Regions from separate parts of the Aquibium oceanicum genome, predicted to be linked through region 2. Evidence: predicted binding sites of a transcription regulator. Region 2 holds the regulator's gene; the other holds the start of a gene.
What was found. Region 2 encodes PhoB, which activates phosphate uptake and scavenging genes when phosphate is short. Its sites were predicted from a motif close to TGTCATNNANCTGTCAT; they were not measured.
Positions count from the first base shown of each region.

Region 1: the regulator PhoB is predicted to act here: its motif matches at 3,871-3,887, upstream of BSQ44_RS12665 (UDP-2,3-diacylglucosamine diphosphatase).

Region 1 covers NZ_CP018171.1:2,565,761-2,573,205, forward strand. Annotated here, with positions in the region: gene BSQ44_RS12640 (YARHG domain-containing protein) at 1-249, opposite strand, end outside; gene BSQ44_RS12645 (aromatic ring-hydroxylating oxygenase subunit alpha) at 282-1,445, opposite strand; gene BSQ44_RS12650 (hypothetical protein) at 1,841-2,134, shown strand; gene BSQ44_RS12655 (fumarylacetoacetate hydrolase family protein) at 2,141-2,983, opposite strand; gene BSQ44_RS12660 (SDR family oxidoreductase) at 3,031-3,810, opposite strand; gene BSQ44_RS12665 (UDP-2,3-diacylglucosamine diphosphatase) at 3,935-4,756, shown strand; gene BSQ44_RS12670 (MFS transporter) at 4,899-6,110, shown strand; gene dgcA (N-acetyl-D-Glu racemase DgcA) at 6,081-7,064, opposite strand; gene BSQ44_RS12680 (ABC transporter permease) at 7,143-7,445, shown strand, end outside.
Region 2 covers NZ_CP018171.1:4,869,862-4,877,306, reverse strand. Annotated here, with positions in the region: gene BSQ44_RS23830 (PstS family phosphate ABC transporter substrate-binding protein) at 240-1,277, shown strand; gene pstC (phosphate ABC transporter permease subunit PstC) at 1,370-2,833, shown strand; gene pstA (phosphate ABC transporter permease PstA) at 2,830-4,140, shown strand; gene pstB (phosphate ABC transporter ATP-binding protein PstB) at 4,155-4,970, shown strand; gene phoU (phosphate signaling complex protein PhoU) at 4,999-5,706, shown strand; gene phoB (phosphate regulon transcriptional regulator PhoB) at 5,719-6,408, shown strand; gene BSQ44_RS23800 (CHAT domain-containing protein) at 6,415-7,445, opposite strand, start outside.

The sequences.
Region 1 (7,445 bases), 2.3 Mb from region 2:
CACCTGCGCCTGGTCGGATACCCAGCAGCCGGCGTTGTCGAAATAGGATTGCGCTCGCTTCGTCCTGAAGCAGTAGCCGTTTTCGGCAAAGATCGAATTGCGCACGTACCACAGGTTCTCGCAGGAAAGTTGCCGCAGGTTGGCCTTCGTGAACTGGTTCACGTCGGTGCACCCAACTCCTTCATAGCAGCCAGCAGTGGCTCCACCGGTCAGCGCGAGGCCCGTCAGGATGGCGAGAAAGAGACGCATGAAGTTCTCCCGAGTTTGCGGTCTCATAGCGTTCAGCGGCTCTGCGCGCGCACCCAGTCGTGAAACCGTGCGATCTCGTATTCCTCCGGCATCAGCACGCCGCGTTGGTGGCGATTGGAGGCGAGGCCCCGCTGGTTCACCTCGCAGATGGCCGCATCCTGCCCGAGCACCAGGCGGCCGAAGGATACGATGTTGTCCAGTTCCTCGGCGGTCGGGGGCAGGGTGTCGGGCGTGAAGAACCATTCCGCCGTCAGTTCCGTCTGCGTCGGCGACAGAGGCCTCAGGCTGACCGCGCGGACGTAGTCGACATGGCCGACGACGAAGAGCGAGGGCAGGTGGGTCACGTATGTCTGGCCCGCTGCGCGCTCGCGGTCGCCGAGACCCTGAAAGGCGCGGCCATGCGCGCTGCCGTCGCTCGACCAGGTTTCCGCGCCGTTTCGCAGCGTGCCGGAGAATTCCGGCGCGGGATCGTCCGCGTGTGCCGCCCAGTCCGGGTCGTCGTGCCGGTCCATCAGACCGCGTCCGTAGATCGGGACGAGCGCCGAAAGCTCGGGATGGACGCCCGGGCAGTGCAGGCACTCGTTGTAGTTTTCCCAGAAGATTTTCCAGTTGCAGTTCATCGTCTTGCGGAAGACGTGCGCGCTGGTCATCGTGTCGAGCGGCCAGTCCGCTAGCACCCGCGGATCGACATCGAAACTTCCGTCCAGCGAAGCGCCCGGTTCCGCGCCGAGGTTGACGAAGACGAAGCCGCGCCATTCGGCGACGGCCACGCGGTAGAGCGGATGGTCGCCCTTCTCGAAACCGGCGGGACAGGACTTGGAAGGCACGCGCACCAGATCGCCGTTCAGCGAATAGGACCAGGCGTGATAGGGGCACACGATCAGCCGCGACTTCAGCCGCCCGCTGTCCTCCGATTTCAGCGCCGAACCGCGATGCCGGCAGGTGTTGTGAAAGGCGCGCAGGTCTCCGTCCTCGCCGCGCAGCAGGAGGATTTCCTGGTCGCCGAGCCGGAACAGCCGGAAATCGCGCGGCTCGGCCAACTCGCTCGACCGGCAGGCGTAGACCCAGTTCCGATACCAGATATCCCTGAGGTCGCGGTCATATTCCTCGGTGCCGTAATAGGCCCGGCTGTCGAGCGTCGGCCGGCTCTCGGCAAGGCCGTTCCAGGAAGGCTCGGCAGAGGGATGGACGTTCATCGAGACCTCCATGGAATTGCTCCCGCGAGTTTACGAAAGCGGAGGCACGGCGTCGATAGCTGCCTTTCAGCAAACGCTTTGCCGAATACCCACCCGGACGTGTGTCGCCGCCGATGTTTGAATCCGATCCAGAATCAGTCTCCTCGGCGACTCTTGCGCCGGCTGACGAATCAGCGAAGGATGAGGGCTGCCGAAGGCAGGGACGGTCGGTAGCCGGAGCAGGGCTCGTGAACCGTGGACCGTCTCGCCCGAGCGGGCCGGAAATGTTCGAGGACGGGCAAGCGAAGAGCTGAAGCCCGGAGCCGAACATGCATCAAGGTCGAGAACATCCGCACAGTTGGCGCTTCATGCGCCGCGCGAGCCGCCAGGCAAAGCCCCTCGCGCTTCTTCGAACAATGGCCCTTGCCGCGTTTGCCTCGGGTATCTTCGGCGGCGCCCACGCCCATGACGCCCCGTCGGGCTGGAACTATCCCTTCGCCTGTTGCTCGGGGTTCGACTGTCGCCCGGTCGAAGCGAGGGTGATCAGCGAAAGGCCGGAAGGCTACGTGATCGCCTCGACCGGAGAAGTGGTCGCCTACAGCGACCGGAGGGTGCGGAACTCGCCGGACGGCGAGTTCCACTGGTGCTCTGTCGCCGGCAGGAACGACGGCAGGACCATCTGCCTGTTCGTCCCGCCGCGGGCCTTCTGAAAACCGCTAGCGTCCGACCACCGTCTGACGCTGTTCGCCGAGGCCGTCGATGCCGAGGTGCATGGTGTCGCCGACCTTGAGGAATATCGGCGGCTTCTTGCCGAGGCCGACGCCGGGCGGGGTGCCCGTGGTGATGACGTCGCCGGGTTCCAGCACCATGAACTCGGAGAGATAGGATATGATCTCTGCGACCGGGAAGATCATCGTCGAAGTGGTGCCGGTCTGCATGCGCTCGCCGTTCACATCGAGGAACATGGAAAGGTTCTGCGGGTCGGCAACCTCGTCGGCTGTGACCAGCCAGGGGCCCAGTGGGCCGAAGGTCGGCGCGCTCTTGCCCTTGATCCACTGGCCGCCGCGCTCGGCCTGGTAGGCGCGCTCGGAGACGTCGTTGCAGAGCGCGTACCCGAACACCTTCGACAGTGCCTCCTCCTCGGTGACGTAGTCGCAGCGTTCGCCGATTACGATGGCGAGTTCGACCTCCCAGTCGAGCTTCTGCGAGCCCTTCGGCATCAGGATGTCGTCGTTCGGGCCGCACAGGCAACTCGGCGCCTTCGAGAACACGATCGGCTCGTTGGGGATCGCGGCGCCGGTTTCGGCGGCGTGGTCGGCGTAGTTGAGGCCGATCGCGATGAAGTGCCCGATGCGCTTCACCGGCGAGCCGATGCGCGCGCCTTCCGGCGCCTTCGGGAGCGACGCGGGATCTACCGCCGAAAGCTTTTCCTTCAGCGCGGGCGACAGCGTCTCGGGCCCATAGTCGTCGATGACGCCCGAGGCATCGCGCAAAACGCCGTCGGCGTCGACCAGTCCGGGTTTTTCGTTGCCCGGTTCACCAAAACGCACCAGTTTCACTTTTCTGTCCCTCCCGATGAATGCAGCGGATGAAGCGGATCGACGGCTCAAAAGGCGCTGTTGAACAGCCCGCCGTCGAGAACGAGGTTCTGCCCGGTGATGTACCCCGAATTCTGCGAACACAGGAACGCGCAGGCCTGGCCGAACTCCTCGGGCCGGCCGAGCCGGCCAGCAGGGATTTCGTTCGCCGTGCGCTCGGCCTGTTCGGTCTCGCTGACTCCGGATTTCTCAGCCGCGAAGACGATGGTCTTGCGGATGCGGTCGGTATCGAACTTGCCGGGCAGGACGTTGTTGATGGTGACGTTCTTGCCGGCGACCGTGCGCGCCACGCCGGCGAGGAAGGCCGTCAGGCCGGCCCGCGCGCCGGACGAGAGATCGAGGCCTGGGATCGGCTGGTAGACCGACAGCGAGGTGATGTTGACGATCCGGCCGAAGCCACGCTCGGCCATGCCGTCGATGACCGCCTGGATCAGCTCGATCGGGGTAACCATGTTCTGGGCGACGCCTTCCAGCATCGCCGCGCGGTCGAGCTGGCGGAAATCCTTCAGCGGAGGACCGCCATTGTTGTTGACGAGGATGTCGGGCGCGGGACAGGCGGTGAGCAGCGCCTTCTGGCCTTCCGGCGTCGAAACGTCCGCCGCGACCTCCTCGACCGTCACGCCAAACCGCTCGCGGATCTCCGCCGCGGTCCGGGCGAGCACCTCGGTGTTGCGGCCGTTGACCACGACGTCGCATCCGGCCTCCGCGAGCGCCATGGCGCAGGCGCGTCCGAGCCCCTTGCTCGACGCGCACACGATCGCCCTGCGTCCCCTGATGCCGAGATCCATCGCCGTTCCTCCCACCCGTTTCCGCGAAACGGTCTAGCGGGCGGAGTGGGAATCCACAACCGTCATAAGCCTGTGACATGAATCGTGTCTTGCCTTCCTCCAAGAGAAAGGCCGGGGCGATCCGATGAAAGACGAGCCGATCCGCAATTTCCGCACGCTCTTCATATCGGACGTGCATCTCGGCTCGAAGCCCGCCAAGGCCGAGTTCCTGATCGATTTCCTGCGCTTTCACGAAGCGCAGAAGATATTTCTCGTTGGCGACATCGTCGACGGCTGGCGGCTGCGCCGCTCCTGGCACTGGCCGCAGGCCCACAACGACGTCGTCCAGAAGCTGCTGCGCAAGGCGCGCAAGGGTGCGGAGATCGTCTACATCGCCGGCAACCACGACGAGTTCCTGCGCGGCTTCCAGGGCGTGCATTTCGGCGGCATCGTCGTCGCGGATCGCGTGGTGCACGAGACCGCCGACGGGCGGCGCTTTCTCGTGATTCACGGCGACCAGTTCGACAGCGTCGTCCACAACGTGCGCTGGCTCGCTTATCTGGGCGACAAGGCCTACGACGCCGCGATCGTGGTCAACCGGGCGATCGGTCTATTCCGGCGCGCGTTCGGCATGCCCTATTGGTCGTTCTCGTCGTGGGCGAAGGTCAAGGTGAAGCGTGCCGTAAACTTCATCGGCTCGTTCCAGAACGTCGTGGCGGAAGAGGCGCGGCGGTCTGGCGTAGACGGCATCATCTGCGGCCACATTCACCACGCCACGATCGAGACCATCTCCGGCGTCGAATACATCAACACCGGCGACTGGGTGGAAAGCTGCACGGCGGTGGCCGAGCGCCTGGACGGCACGTTTGAGATCCTGACCTGGGCGAAGGTCGTCCATGCCGAGCCGGAGCCTGCTTCCGAGCCCGTCCTCGGGCTGGTTCGCGACAGGGCGGTGGAAGCGGCTTAGCCCGGCCGGGACTGATGGCGGCCTGACGGCCAAGTCCGATCGGACACCGGCGTTTCACGATGCCGGCTTTGGTGGTATCGGGGGCCTATTGCTCGGGACCCGCATGGCGCGCCTCCCGAAGTCGCCGGAATTCCGCTTTCGCATGTCCCTTCCTCCGCTGACGCCCGAACAATCGGTCAAGCCGCCGCATTTCGAGGCGCGCATGTCGCTGCTGTTCGCCGCGATCTTCGTGCCGATGGGATTCCACCTTCCGTACTTTCCGCTGTGGTTGGAGGAGCGCGGCTTCGATGCGGCGCAGGTGGGACTGATCCTGTCGGCGCCCATCTTCGTGCGCCTCATGGCGGTGCCGGCGATCACCGCATTCGCCGACCGCGCGCCCGACCGTGCCTATGTGCTGATCGCGCTCGCAGCTGCCGCCCTGGTGGCCTCGCTCGGCTATTTCCTGCCGGTAGGTCCGGTATTCGTACTGTCGATCTCGTTGATCCTCTCTGTCGTGTGGTCGCCGCATTCTCCGCTTGCCGATTCGCTCGCACTTTCGGGCGTGCGCCGCTACGGGTCCGATTATTCCCGCCTGCGCATCTGGGGCACGGCCTCCTTCCTGGCGGCCAATCTCGCGGGCGGCGCGGTGCTGGCGCGCTTTGACGCCGGCGTCTTCCCGTGGCTCTTCAGCGGCGGTCTCGCCGGGATCGTCGTGGCCGCGCTCTTCGCGCCCCGGCTGGGTCGTCCGCGGCGGCCGTCGCAACTCCCCACCGATCTGCCGGATGCCCGGCGCGTACTCTCCGATCCGTATTTCCTGACCATCGCTTTCGGTTGCGGCTCTGTCATCGCCAGTCACGGCTTCTTCTACGCTTTCGGTTCGATCTACTGGAAATCCCTGGGGATCGCGTCCGACACCGTCGGGTTCCTGTGGGCGTTGATGGTGCTCGCGGAGATGTTCCTATTTTTCGTCTTCCGCCGGCTCTTTTCGGGGTTCGGCGTGCCTGCGATCCTCGCCGTCTGCGCCGGTGCCGCGGTGGTCAGATGGGTGGCGATGCCTCTGGTGTGGCCGCTCGGTCTCGGCCTTGCCGGGTTCGGCGTCGTGCAGGCCCTCCACGCGTTCTCGACCGGCCTGACGATGCTGGGGCTCCAGAAGATGATCGCCGAGACGATACCCGAGGAGCGTACCGGAGCCGCGCAAGGCATTGCGTTCGCAGCCAACAGCGGCGGCATGGCCGTGGTCACCCTCGCGTCGGGACCGCTCTATGCATATGCCGGCGCCGTCGGCTTCCTGGCGATGGCGGCGCTCTCGTCGGTCGGGCTTGTCTTGGCTTTGGCCGCTTACCGGCTAACCCCAGAGGGCGGGCGAGGGCGGTGACACCAGCGAACCGGAATAGGAAAGCGCGGGCGAGCGGTCGCGCGCGAGAAGCAGCGGCCCGTCGAGATCGACGTAGTCCGCGTCCTGCGCCAGGAGCACGGCAGGCGCCATCGACAGGGACGTGCCGACCATGCAGCCCACCATGATACCGAAGCCGGCCTGTCGCGCCCGGTCGCGCAGCTGCATGGCGGCGGTCAGGCCGCCGGTCTTGTCCAGCTTGATGTTGACGAAATCGTAGAGCCCGGTGAGTTCCGGGATGCTGTCGGCGGTATGCACACTCTCGTCAGCGCAGATCGGCACAGGATGGGGGATGTCGCGCAAAATCGCGTCCTTTCCGGCCGGGAGCGGCTGCTCGACCAGCGCGATGTGGAACTGCGCGGCGGCCATGAGATTCTCGCGGATATTGTCCTCGGTCCAGCCCTCGTTCGCATCCAGGATAATGCGGCTGTTCGGCGCCGCACTTGCGACCGCGTGGATGCGGGCGGCGTCGTTCGCCGCGCCGACCTTGACCTTGAGCAGCGGGCGTTCGGCTGCCGCGCGGGCTTGGCCCGCCATCTCTTCGGGATCGCCGAGGGAGATCGTGTAGGCAGTGACCACCGGCCGCGGCAGCACCCGGCACACGCGCATGTGCGCATTGTGGCCCAGGCTTTTTGCTTCCAGGTCCCACAGCGCGCAGTCGACGGCGTTGCGGGCTGCGCCCGGGCGCATGGCCGACAGGAGTTCCTCGCGCGACAGGCCGCGTTCGATGTCGCCGCGCACCGCCTCGACCGCGTCGAGCACGTTCGCCACCGTCTCGCCGTAGCGCCCGTAGGGAACGCACTCGCCGCGTCCGGAATGATCGCCCTGGCGGATCGTGCAAATGACGACTTCCGCCTCGGTCTTGGAACCGCGCGAGATTCTAAAGCTTCCCGCTATCGGGAACCGTTCGGTTTCGAGCTGCAGAGAATTAGTCATGGTACTTCCGATGCCGGAACTGTTGCGACGCATCCGACAAATCGACACGACCGCATCCAAGGGTTAATAGTCCTTCCCATGTTGGACAAGCACCAGGCAGACGAAAGTCCGCAAGATCGATCCGAACCGCCCCGCCGGCCGACCGTCGAACGACGCGCGGAAGGCGGGCAGCTCAGCGTTTCGCTGGGCGGCCCGTGGCTCACGCGCACGGTGGCAAGCGTCGAGCCCGAATTGCGCGAGCTGGAAGGGGAGACTGGCGCCAAGTCGCTCGTCATCGACCTGTCCTCCGTGACCCGGATGGACACGGCCGGCGCTTGGGTCATCAAGCGGCTGGCGGCGGCGCACGAGAAAGCCGGGCACGACGTCGAGATTCGCGAGGCC
Region 2 (7,445 bases):
GTCCTTGACGCCGGCCCCGCGGCGGACGTCTGATCCTCGGCGAAAACCGACACGAGCCCCGTTCGATAGCCGGCTAATCTCGCTTTCTGGCTCTCCCCTGGGGACTTCACCCGGGCGACACGAAACTGTCATGCAACTGTAACATGGGAAGGCTAATCGGGCCCCGGCGCTGCTCATCGGCGCCGAAGGAATGGCACCGGCCAAGGTGCCAGTGGAATTCCGAACAGGAGTAGGCCCCAATGATGAAAGTTTTCCTCACGGCGTCGGCTGCGGCCGTCGCCCTGACAGCTTCCGCCGGCTTCGCCGCCGCGCGCGACCAGATCCAGATCGCAGGTTCCTCGACCGTGCTCCCCTACGCGAAGATCGTCGCCGAGAACTTCGGCGAGACCTTCCCGAACTTCCCCACCCCCGTGGTCGAATCGGGCGGTTCGTCCGCCGGCCTGAAGGAGTTCTGCAAGGGCGTCGGCGAGGACACGATCGACATCGCCAATTCCTCGCGCAAGATCCGCGATTCGGAAGTCGAGGCCTGCAAGGCCGCCGGCGTGACCGACATCCAGGAAGTGCAGTTCGGGTATGACGGCATCGTCTTCGCGACCGACGCCGCCGGCCAGGACTGGGCGCTCACCCCGCAGGACGTCTACAAGGCGCTCGCCGCGCAGGTGGCTGTCGACGGCAAGCTCGTCGAGAACCCGAACAAGAAGTGGAGCGACGTCAATCCTTCGCTCCCGGACTGGGACATCGTCGCCTACATCCCGGGCGAAAAGCACGGAACGCGTGAAGTCTTCGAAGAGAAGCTGCTCATCGCCGGCTGCGAGGAAGCCGGTGGCATCGAGGCCGCCGTGGCCGGCGGCATGGACGAGAAAGCCGCCGAGGCTGCCTGCAAGCAGGTCCGCAAGGACGGCGGTGCGGTCGACATCGACGGTGACTACACCGAGACGCTCGCCCGCATCGACTCCAACAAGACCGGTGTCGGCGTGTTCGGCCTCTCGTTCTACGAAAACAATGCCGACAAGCTGAAGGTCGCCACCATCAACGGCGTTACCCCTTCGGTGGAGACGATCTCGTCGGCCGAGTATCCCGTGTCGCGTCCGCTTCAGTTCTACGTCAAGAAGGCGCATATCGGCGTCATTCCTGGTCTCAAGGAATATGTCGAGTTCTTCCTCGACGACCAGATGGTCGGCCCCGATAGCCCGCTCGCCGACTACGGCCTCGTCCCGGCTCCCGATGCCGAGCGTGACGCGGTCCGCGATGGCTTCGAGAGCGGCGAGACCATGTAAGAAGCCAGCAATGGCAAGCGTCGCGGACGGCATACGTCGTCCGCGACGAATTCGTGCAGCCGCCAACGCGGCGAACCGATGAGGGGAAATCGGTGTCAGCTTCAGTCGTATTGCTGGTCGTCGTCATCATCGGCGTCATAGGCTATTTCGCCGGGAGGCGGCGGGCAGTAGCCCAGCAGTCTTCAGGGGGCGAAAAACCCCATTCGCGGGTTCATTACCACGGCTGGTGGGCGTTCACGCTCGCTGTGCTTCCCGCGCTCCTGTTCCTGGGCATCTGGCTCGTCGGCAGCGCATTCTACATCGAGCGCTCGGTCGAGGCGCGCCTGCCGGCCCAGACCGCGGAAAGCGCTGTCGCCAGCCGCGGCCTGGCGTTCGGCATGGTCAAGAGCCTCGCCGCCGGGCTGGAGCGGCTCCAGGATGCCGGCGTCACGATCCCGCAGACATTCGAGGAAATCCGGCCGATGCTGGCCGAGCGTGGTGTCGCGCTCGCCTCCGGCACACAGGACTACATGATCGAGCTGGCGCTCGAGATGAACGCGATGCAGTCGACGCTGGCCTGGATCGGTTCGATCCTGGCGATCGCCATGGCGCTCGGTGGCGCCTGGCTCGCGGTTTCGCGCATCCATCTGCGTTCGCGCGCCCGCAACAATGTCGAACGGGTGATCCTCTGGCTGCTGATCGCCGCCTCGACGATCGCCATCATGACGACGGTCGGCATCGTGTTCTCGATGCTGTTCGAGACGATCCACTTCTTCCAGTCGGTGTCGCTCACGAACTTCTTCTTCGGGACCGTCTGGGATCCGCGTTTCGCGGCCGCCGGTTCGGGCGGTGCGGAAGGGCAGTACGGGCTCATCCCGCTGCTTGCCGGAACGCTCTACATCGCGTTCGTCGCGATGCTCTTCGCGGTTCCGATCGGCCTGATGGCGGCGATCTACATGGCCGAGTACGCCTCCAAGCGCGTCCGCTCCATCGTCAAGCCGCTGCTCGAGGTCCTCGCCGGCATTCCCACCATCGTCTACGGCTTCTTCGCGCTCGTCACGGTCGGTCCGTTCCTGCGCGATCTCTCGGCGGCGATCGCCGGCTTCAGCTTCATCCAGGCGCAGAGCGTGCTGACCGCGGGCCTCGTCATGGGCATCATGCTCATCCCGTTCGTGTCGTCGCTGTCCGACGACATCATCACCGCCGTTCCCGGTTCCATGCGGGACGGATCGCTGGGGCTCGGCGCCACGCGTTCGGAAACCATCAAGCGCGTCATCCTTCCGGCCGCCCTGCCGGGGATCGTCGGGGCGCTTCTGCTCACCGCATCGCGCGCCATCGGCGAGACCATGATCGTGGTGCTGGCGGCCGGAGTGGCGGCCAACCTGACGGCAAATCCGTTCGAGGCCATGACCACGATCACGGTCAAGATCGTCAACCAGCTGACCGGCGATCTCGAGTTCACGTCGCCACAGACGCTCGTCGCCTTCGCGCTGGGCATGACCCTGTTCGTGCTCACGCTCGGCATGAACGTCTTCGCGCTCTACATCGTGCGCAAGTACCGGGAGCAGTACGAATGACCGACGCCACCTTCGAAACCGCGGCGGCTCCCCATCCGCGCCGCGACATCGGCATCAAGAAGCGGTATGCGGCCGAACGCCGGTTCCGCATCTACGGGATCGTCGCCATCGCGATCGGCATCTTCTTCCTGTTCGCGCTCATGTGGTCGGTGTTCTCGAAAGGCTACACCGCCTTCTGGCAGACCTCGATCCAGCTGCCGATCGAGATCGAGGAAAGCATCATCGATCCCGACAACGAGCGCGACACGGATCCGAACGTGCTCCTGACCGCCAACTACCCCAGGCTGGCCGATGCCGCGATCGCAAAGGTGCTCGGCATCGATCCCGAGAACCGGAAGCTCATGCGCGAGGCCGGCGGCCTGGTCTCCAACGGCGTCAGGAACCAGCTGCGCAATCTCGTTACCAGCGACTGGTCCGTGATCGGAACGACGCAGACCGTCTGGGTACTGGCCACCGCCGACGTGGATTCCGCGGTGAAGGGACAGGTGGACCTGACGGTCGAGGAATCCCGTCGCAAGGTCTCCGATCAGCAACTGGAGTGGATACGCCAGCTCCAGCAGGCGGGCGTGATCGAACAGAAGTTCAATACCGGCCTGTTCACCTACGGCGCGTCCAGCCGTCCCGAGACCGCCGGCATGGGTGTGGCGATCATCGGCTCGCTCTTCATGATGCTGATCGTGCTGATCCTGGCGCTGCCGATCGGCGTCGCGGCCTCCATCTACCTGGAAGAGTTCGCGCCGAAGAACCGCTTCACCGATCTCATCGAGGTCAACATCAACAACCTGGCCGCGGTGCCGTCGATCGTCTTCGGCCTGCTCGGGCTGGCGGTCTTCATCAACTTCATGGAACTCCCCCGTTCCGCGTCGCTCGTCGGCGGGCTGGTGCTGACCCTGATGACCCTGCCGACGATCATCATCGCCACGCGCGCCGCCCTGCGGGCCGTACCGCCCTCGATCCGCGCCGCGGCGCTCGGGCTCGGCGCATCGAAGACGCAGATGGTGTTCCACCACGTCCTGCCGCTCGCCGCGCCCGGTATCCTCACCGGCACCATCATCGGCCTGGCGCAGGCGCTCGGCGAAACGGCGCCGCTGCTGCTGATCGGCATGGTGGCCTTCGTGGCCAATTATCCCACTTCGCCGCTCGATCCCGCAACGGCGCTGCCGGTGCAGATCTACATGTGGGCCAACGAAGCCGAGCGCGCCTTCGTGGAGCGCACGTCGGGCGCCATCATCATCCTGCTGATGTTCCTGGCGGTCATGAACATCGGCGCTATCATACTTCGCCGGCGCTTCGAACGCCGCTGGTAATGGAGTACAAGGACATGAACATGCTGAGCGAAGCCGCAGTCGAGAAGAAGCTCATGACCCCCGATGCCATGACCAGCTACAAGATGCGGGGCGAAAAGGTCACGGTGCACTATGGGGAAAAGCAGGCGCTGTTCGACGTCGACCTGAACGTTCCGGAAAAGCAGGTGATGGCACTCATCGGGCCGTCGGGCTGCGGCAAGTCCACCTTCCTGCGCTGCCTGAACCGGATGAACGACACCATCGACATCGCCAGGATCGGCGGCAAGATCACGCTCGACGGCGAGGACATCTACGATCCGAAGATCGACGTCGTGGAGCTCCGGGCCCGTGTCGGCATGGTGTTCCAGAAGCCGAACCCGTTTCCGAAGTCGATCTACGAGAACATCGCCTACGGCCCCCGCATCCACGGCCTGACCACGAACAAGGCCGAGCTCGACGCCGTGGTGGAATCCAGCCTGCAGAAGGCGGCGATCTGGAACGAGGTCAAGGACAGGCTTCAGGAGCCGGGCACCGGCCTGTCCGGCGGCCAGCAGCAGCGCCTGTGCATCGCCCGCGCCATCGCGGTCTCTCCGGAGGTCATCCTCATGGACGAGCCGTGCTCGGCGCTCGATCCGATCGCCACCGCCAAGGTCGAGGAACTGATCGACGAGCTTCGCCAGAACTACACGATCGTTATCGTCACGCACTCGATGCAGCAGGCCGCCCGCGTCTCGCAGCGCACCGCGATGTTCCATCTCGGCTACCTCGTGGAGGAAGGCCCGACGGACAAGATGTTCACCAACCCCGACGACAAGCGCACCCAGGACTACATCACCGGTCGCTTCGGCTGATCCGGCACCAGGATACGAGGACAGGACCATGGGCGAGCACACCGTTGCCTCCTTCGACGAGGAACTTCAAAGTATCGATCGCCTTCTGTGCGACATGGGCGAACTCGCGGCCTCGATGGTGGACGACGCCACCCGCGCGCTGCTTTCCACCGACGCGGCGCTCGCCCAGCGCATCATCTCCGACGATGCCATCATGGACGCCAAGCAGCGCGAGCTCGACGACAAGGCAATCACGCTGATCGCCCGCCGCCAGCCGATGGCGCAGGATCTGCGCGCCGTCGTCAGCGCCATCCGCATGGCCGGCGATCTGGAGCGCATCGGCGATCTCGCCAAGAACATCGCCAAGCGTGTCGGTGCTGTGGGGCTGACCTCGACGCCGACCAGCCTGTCCTATTCGATCGAGAGCATGGCCGAGCTCGTCCACCGCCAGGTCAAGAAGGTGGTCGACCTGTACGTCGCGCGCGAGGCCGAGGCGCTGGTACCGCTGCGCGTCGAGGACGAGAAGATCGACATCAAGTACACGGCGATCTTCCGCGAGCTCCTGACCTACATGATGGAAGACCCGCGCAACATCACGTCGTGCACCCATCTCCTGTTCTGCGCCAAGAACCTGGAGCGCATCGGCGATCACGTCACGAACATCGCGGAAAACGCCTACTACGTCATGACCGGCAAGCAACTGCCCATGGCGCGGCCCAAGACCGACGAGACGGTGATGGCCGGGGCGAACGCCTGAGGACGACGCGGCATGATTGCAGCAAAGGTCATGGTGGTCGAGGATGAGGAGCCGCTCTGCGTCCTCCTCAAATACAACCTCGAAGCAGAAGGTTATCAGGTCGAGATCGTCACCCGCGGCGACGAGGCCGAGATACGGCTGCAGGAGAGCGTGCCGGATCTTCTGGTGCTCGACTGGATGGTGCCCGCGATTTCGGGCATCGAACTGTGCAGGCGGCTGAGAATGCGCCCTGAGACGGAACGCCTGCCGATCATCATGCTCACGGCGCGCGGCGAGGAGAGCGATCGCGTGCGCGGCCTCTCCACCGGCGCCGACGATTACCTAGTAAAGCCTTTCTCCACCCCCGAATTCATCGCCCGCGTCCGCGCTCTGCTGCGCCGTGCCAAGCCGGAGGTCCTGTCGAGTGTGCTCAAGGTCGGCGACATCGTGCTCGACCGCGAGTCCCATCGCGTCTATCGCAAGAAGAGCGAGATCAAGCTCGGACCGACCGAGTTCCGCCTGCTCGAATTCCTGATGCAGCATCCCGGTCGCGTCTTCTCGCGCGGGCAGCTTCTGGACAATGTCTGGGGCGAGACGATCTACATCGACGAACGCACCGTCGACGTCCATGTCGGTCGCCTGCGCAAGGCGGTCAACAACGGCCGCATGCCCGACGTCATCCGCACGATCCGCGGCGCGGGCTACGCGATCCGCGAGGCCTGACCGGCGCTACCGCGACACCTCGAACGGCACGACCATCACGCCCGCCCGCCGCCGAGAGGCGGCGGATGGCTGTTCGCGCGAGGGCGACCCCCTTGCACCCATGTGCCGGGCCTCCGACAGCGCCAGTTCGAAGCGCTCGCTCGCTCCCACGAACGACCCGAGGAACTCCCGTCCGCCGAACTGCGAGACCTTGCGGATGCCGCCGGGCAGCAATGTCCGCAGCGACGCGGGACTGAGCAGCAGGTGCGCCAGCATCGTGCCCGGCACGCTTTCAAAATCCGACAGCGGACGCAGCGGCGATGCGGGCGCGGCTTCACGTACCACGATGATCGCCCGTTCCATTCCCACCGTCGTGTCGGTGAAGCGGACGAGGCCAAGGCGCTCTTCGTCGCCCGCCGGCACGCGCTCCGACAGGAGATGCGAGACCGTCCCCTCCGCGTCCGCATAGAGGACGTCGAGATCGACTGGCTTGCCGCCGAGGTTGGCGATGTCGAGATGAAGCTCGTCTCCGGCGCCGACCCGAACCGCCGCGCCTGGTCCGATAGGGTCCATGTCCTCGCTGCCCACGCGCTTCACCAGAGGAAGCACGTTCAGCGCTACCGACATGGGGCGGTCGTCGTCCGCGGGAGCCAGCACCACCGTGCGTGACCCGAACAGCACGAAAGCGCCCCACTTCGAGGGTTCGGGCCAGCGCTCGCGCGCCGCGTCCTGCGCCAGGCGTAGCGCCGTGCCCGGCGGGTGGTTGGTCAGGAAATCGACGAAGCGCGTCATGATCCACGAGGTCGCCTCGTCGTCGACGTTCCAGAGGCTGACGATGACGCTGCTCGCGCCGGCAAGCATGAAGGCGCGCGCAAGCCCGACGATCCCGGCGTCGAGCGGGTTGCCCAGCCCGGTCTGGCAGGCGCTCAGCACCACGAGCGGGTTGTTCGAAAGCCGCATCTCCTGGATCGCGCGGGCCGTGAGCCTGCCATCGCTGAGCGCGATGAAGCTGCCGTCCACCGGATCCGTGATGCTGCTGAGGCCATGGGCGGCGAGGT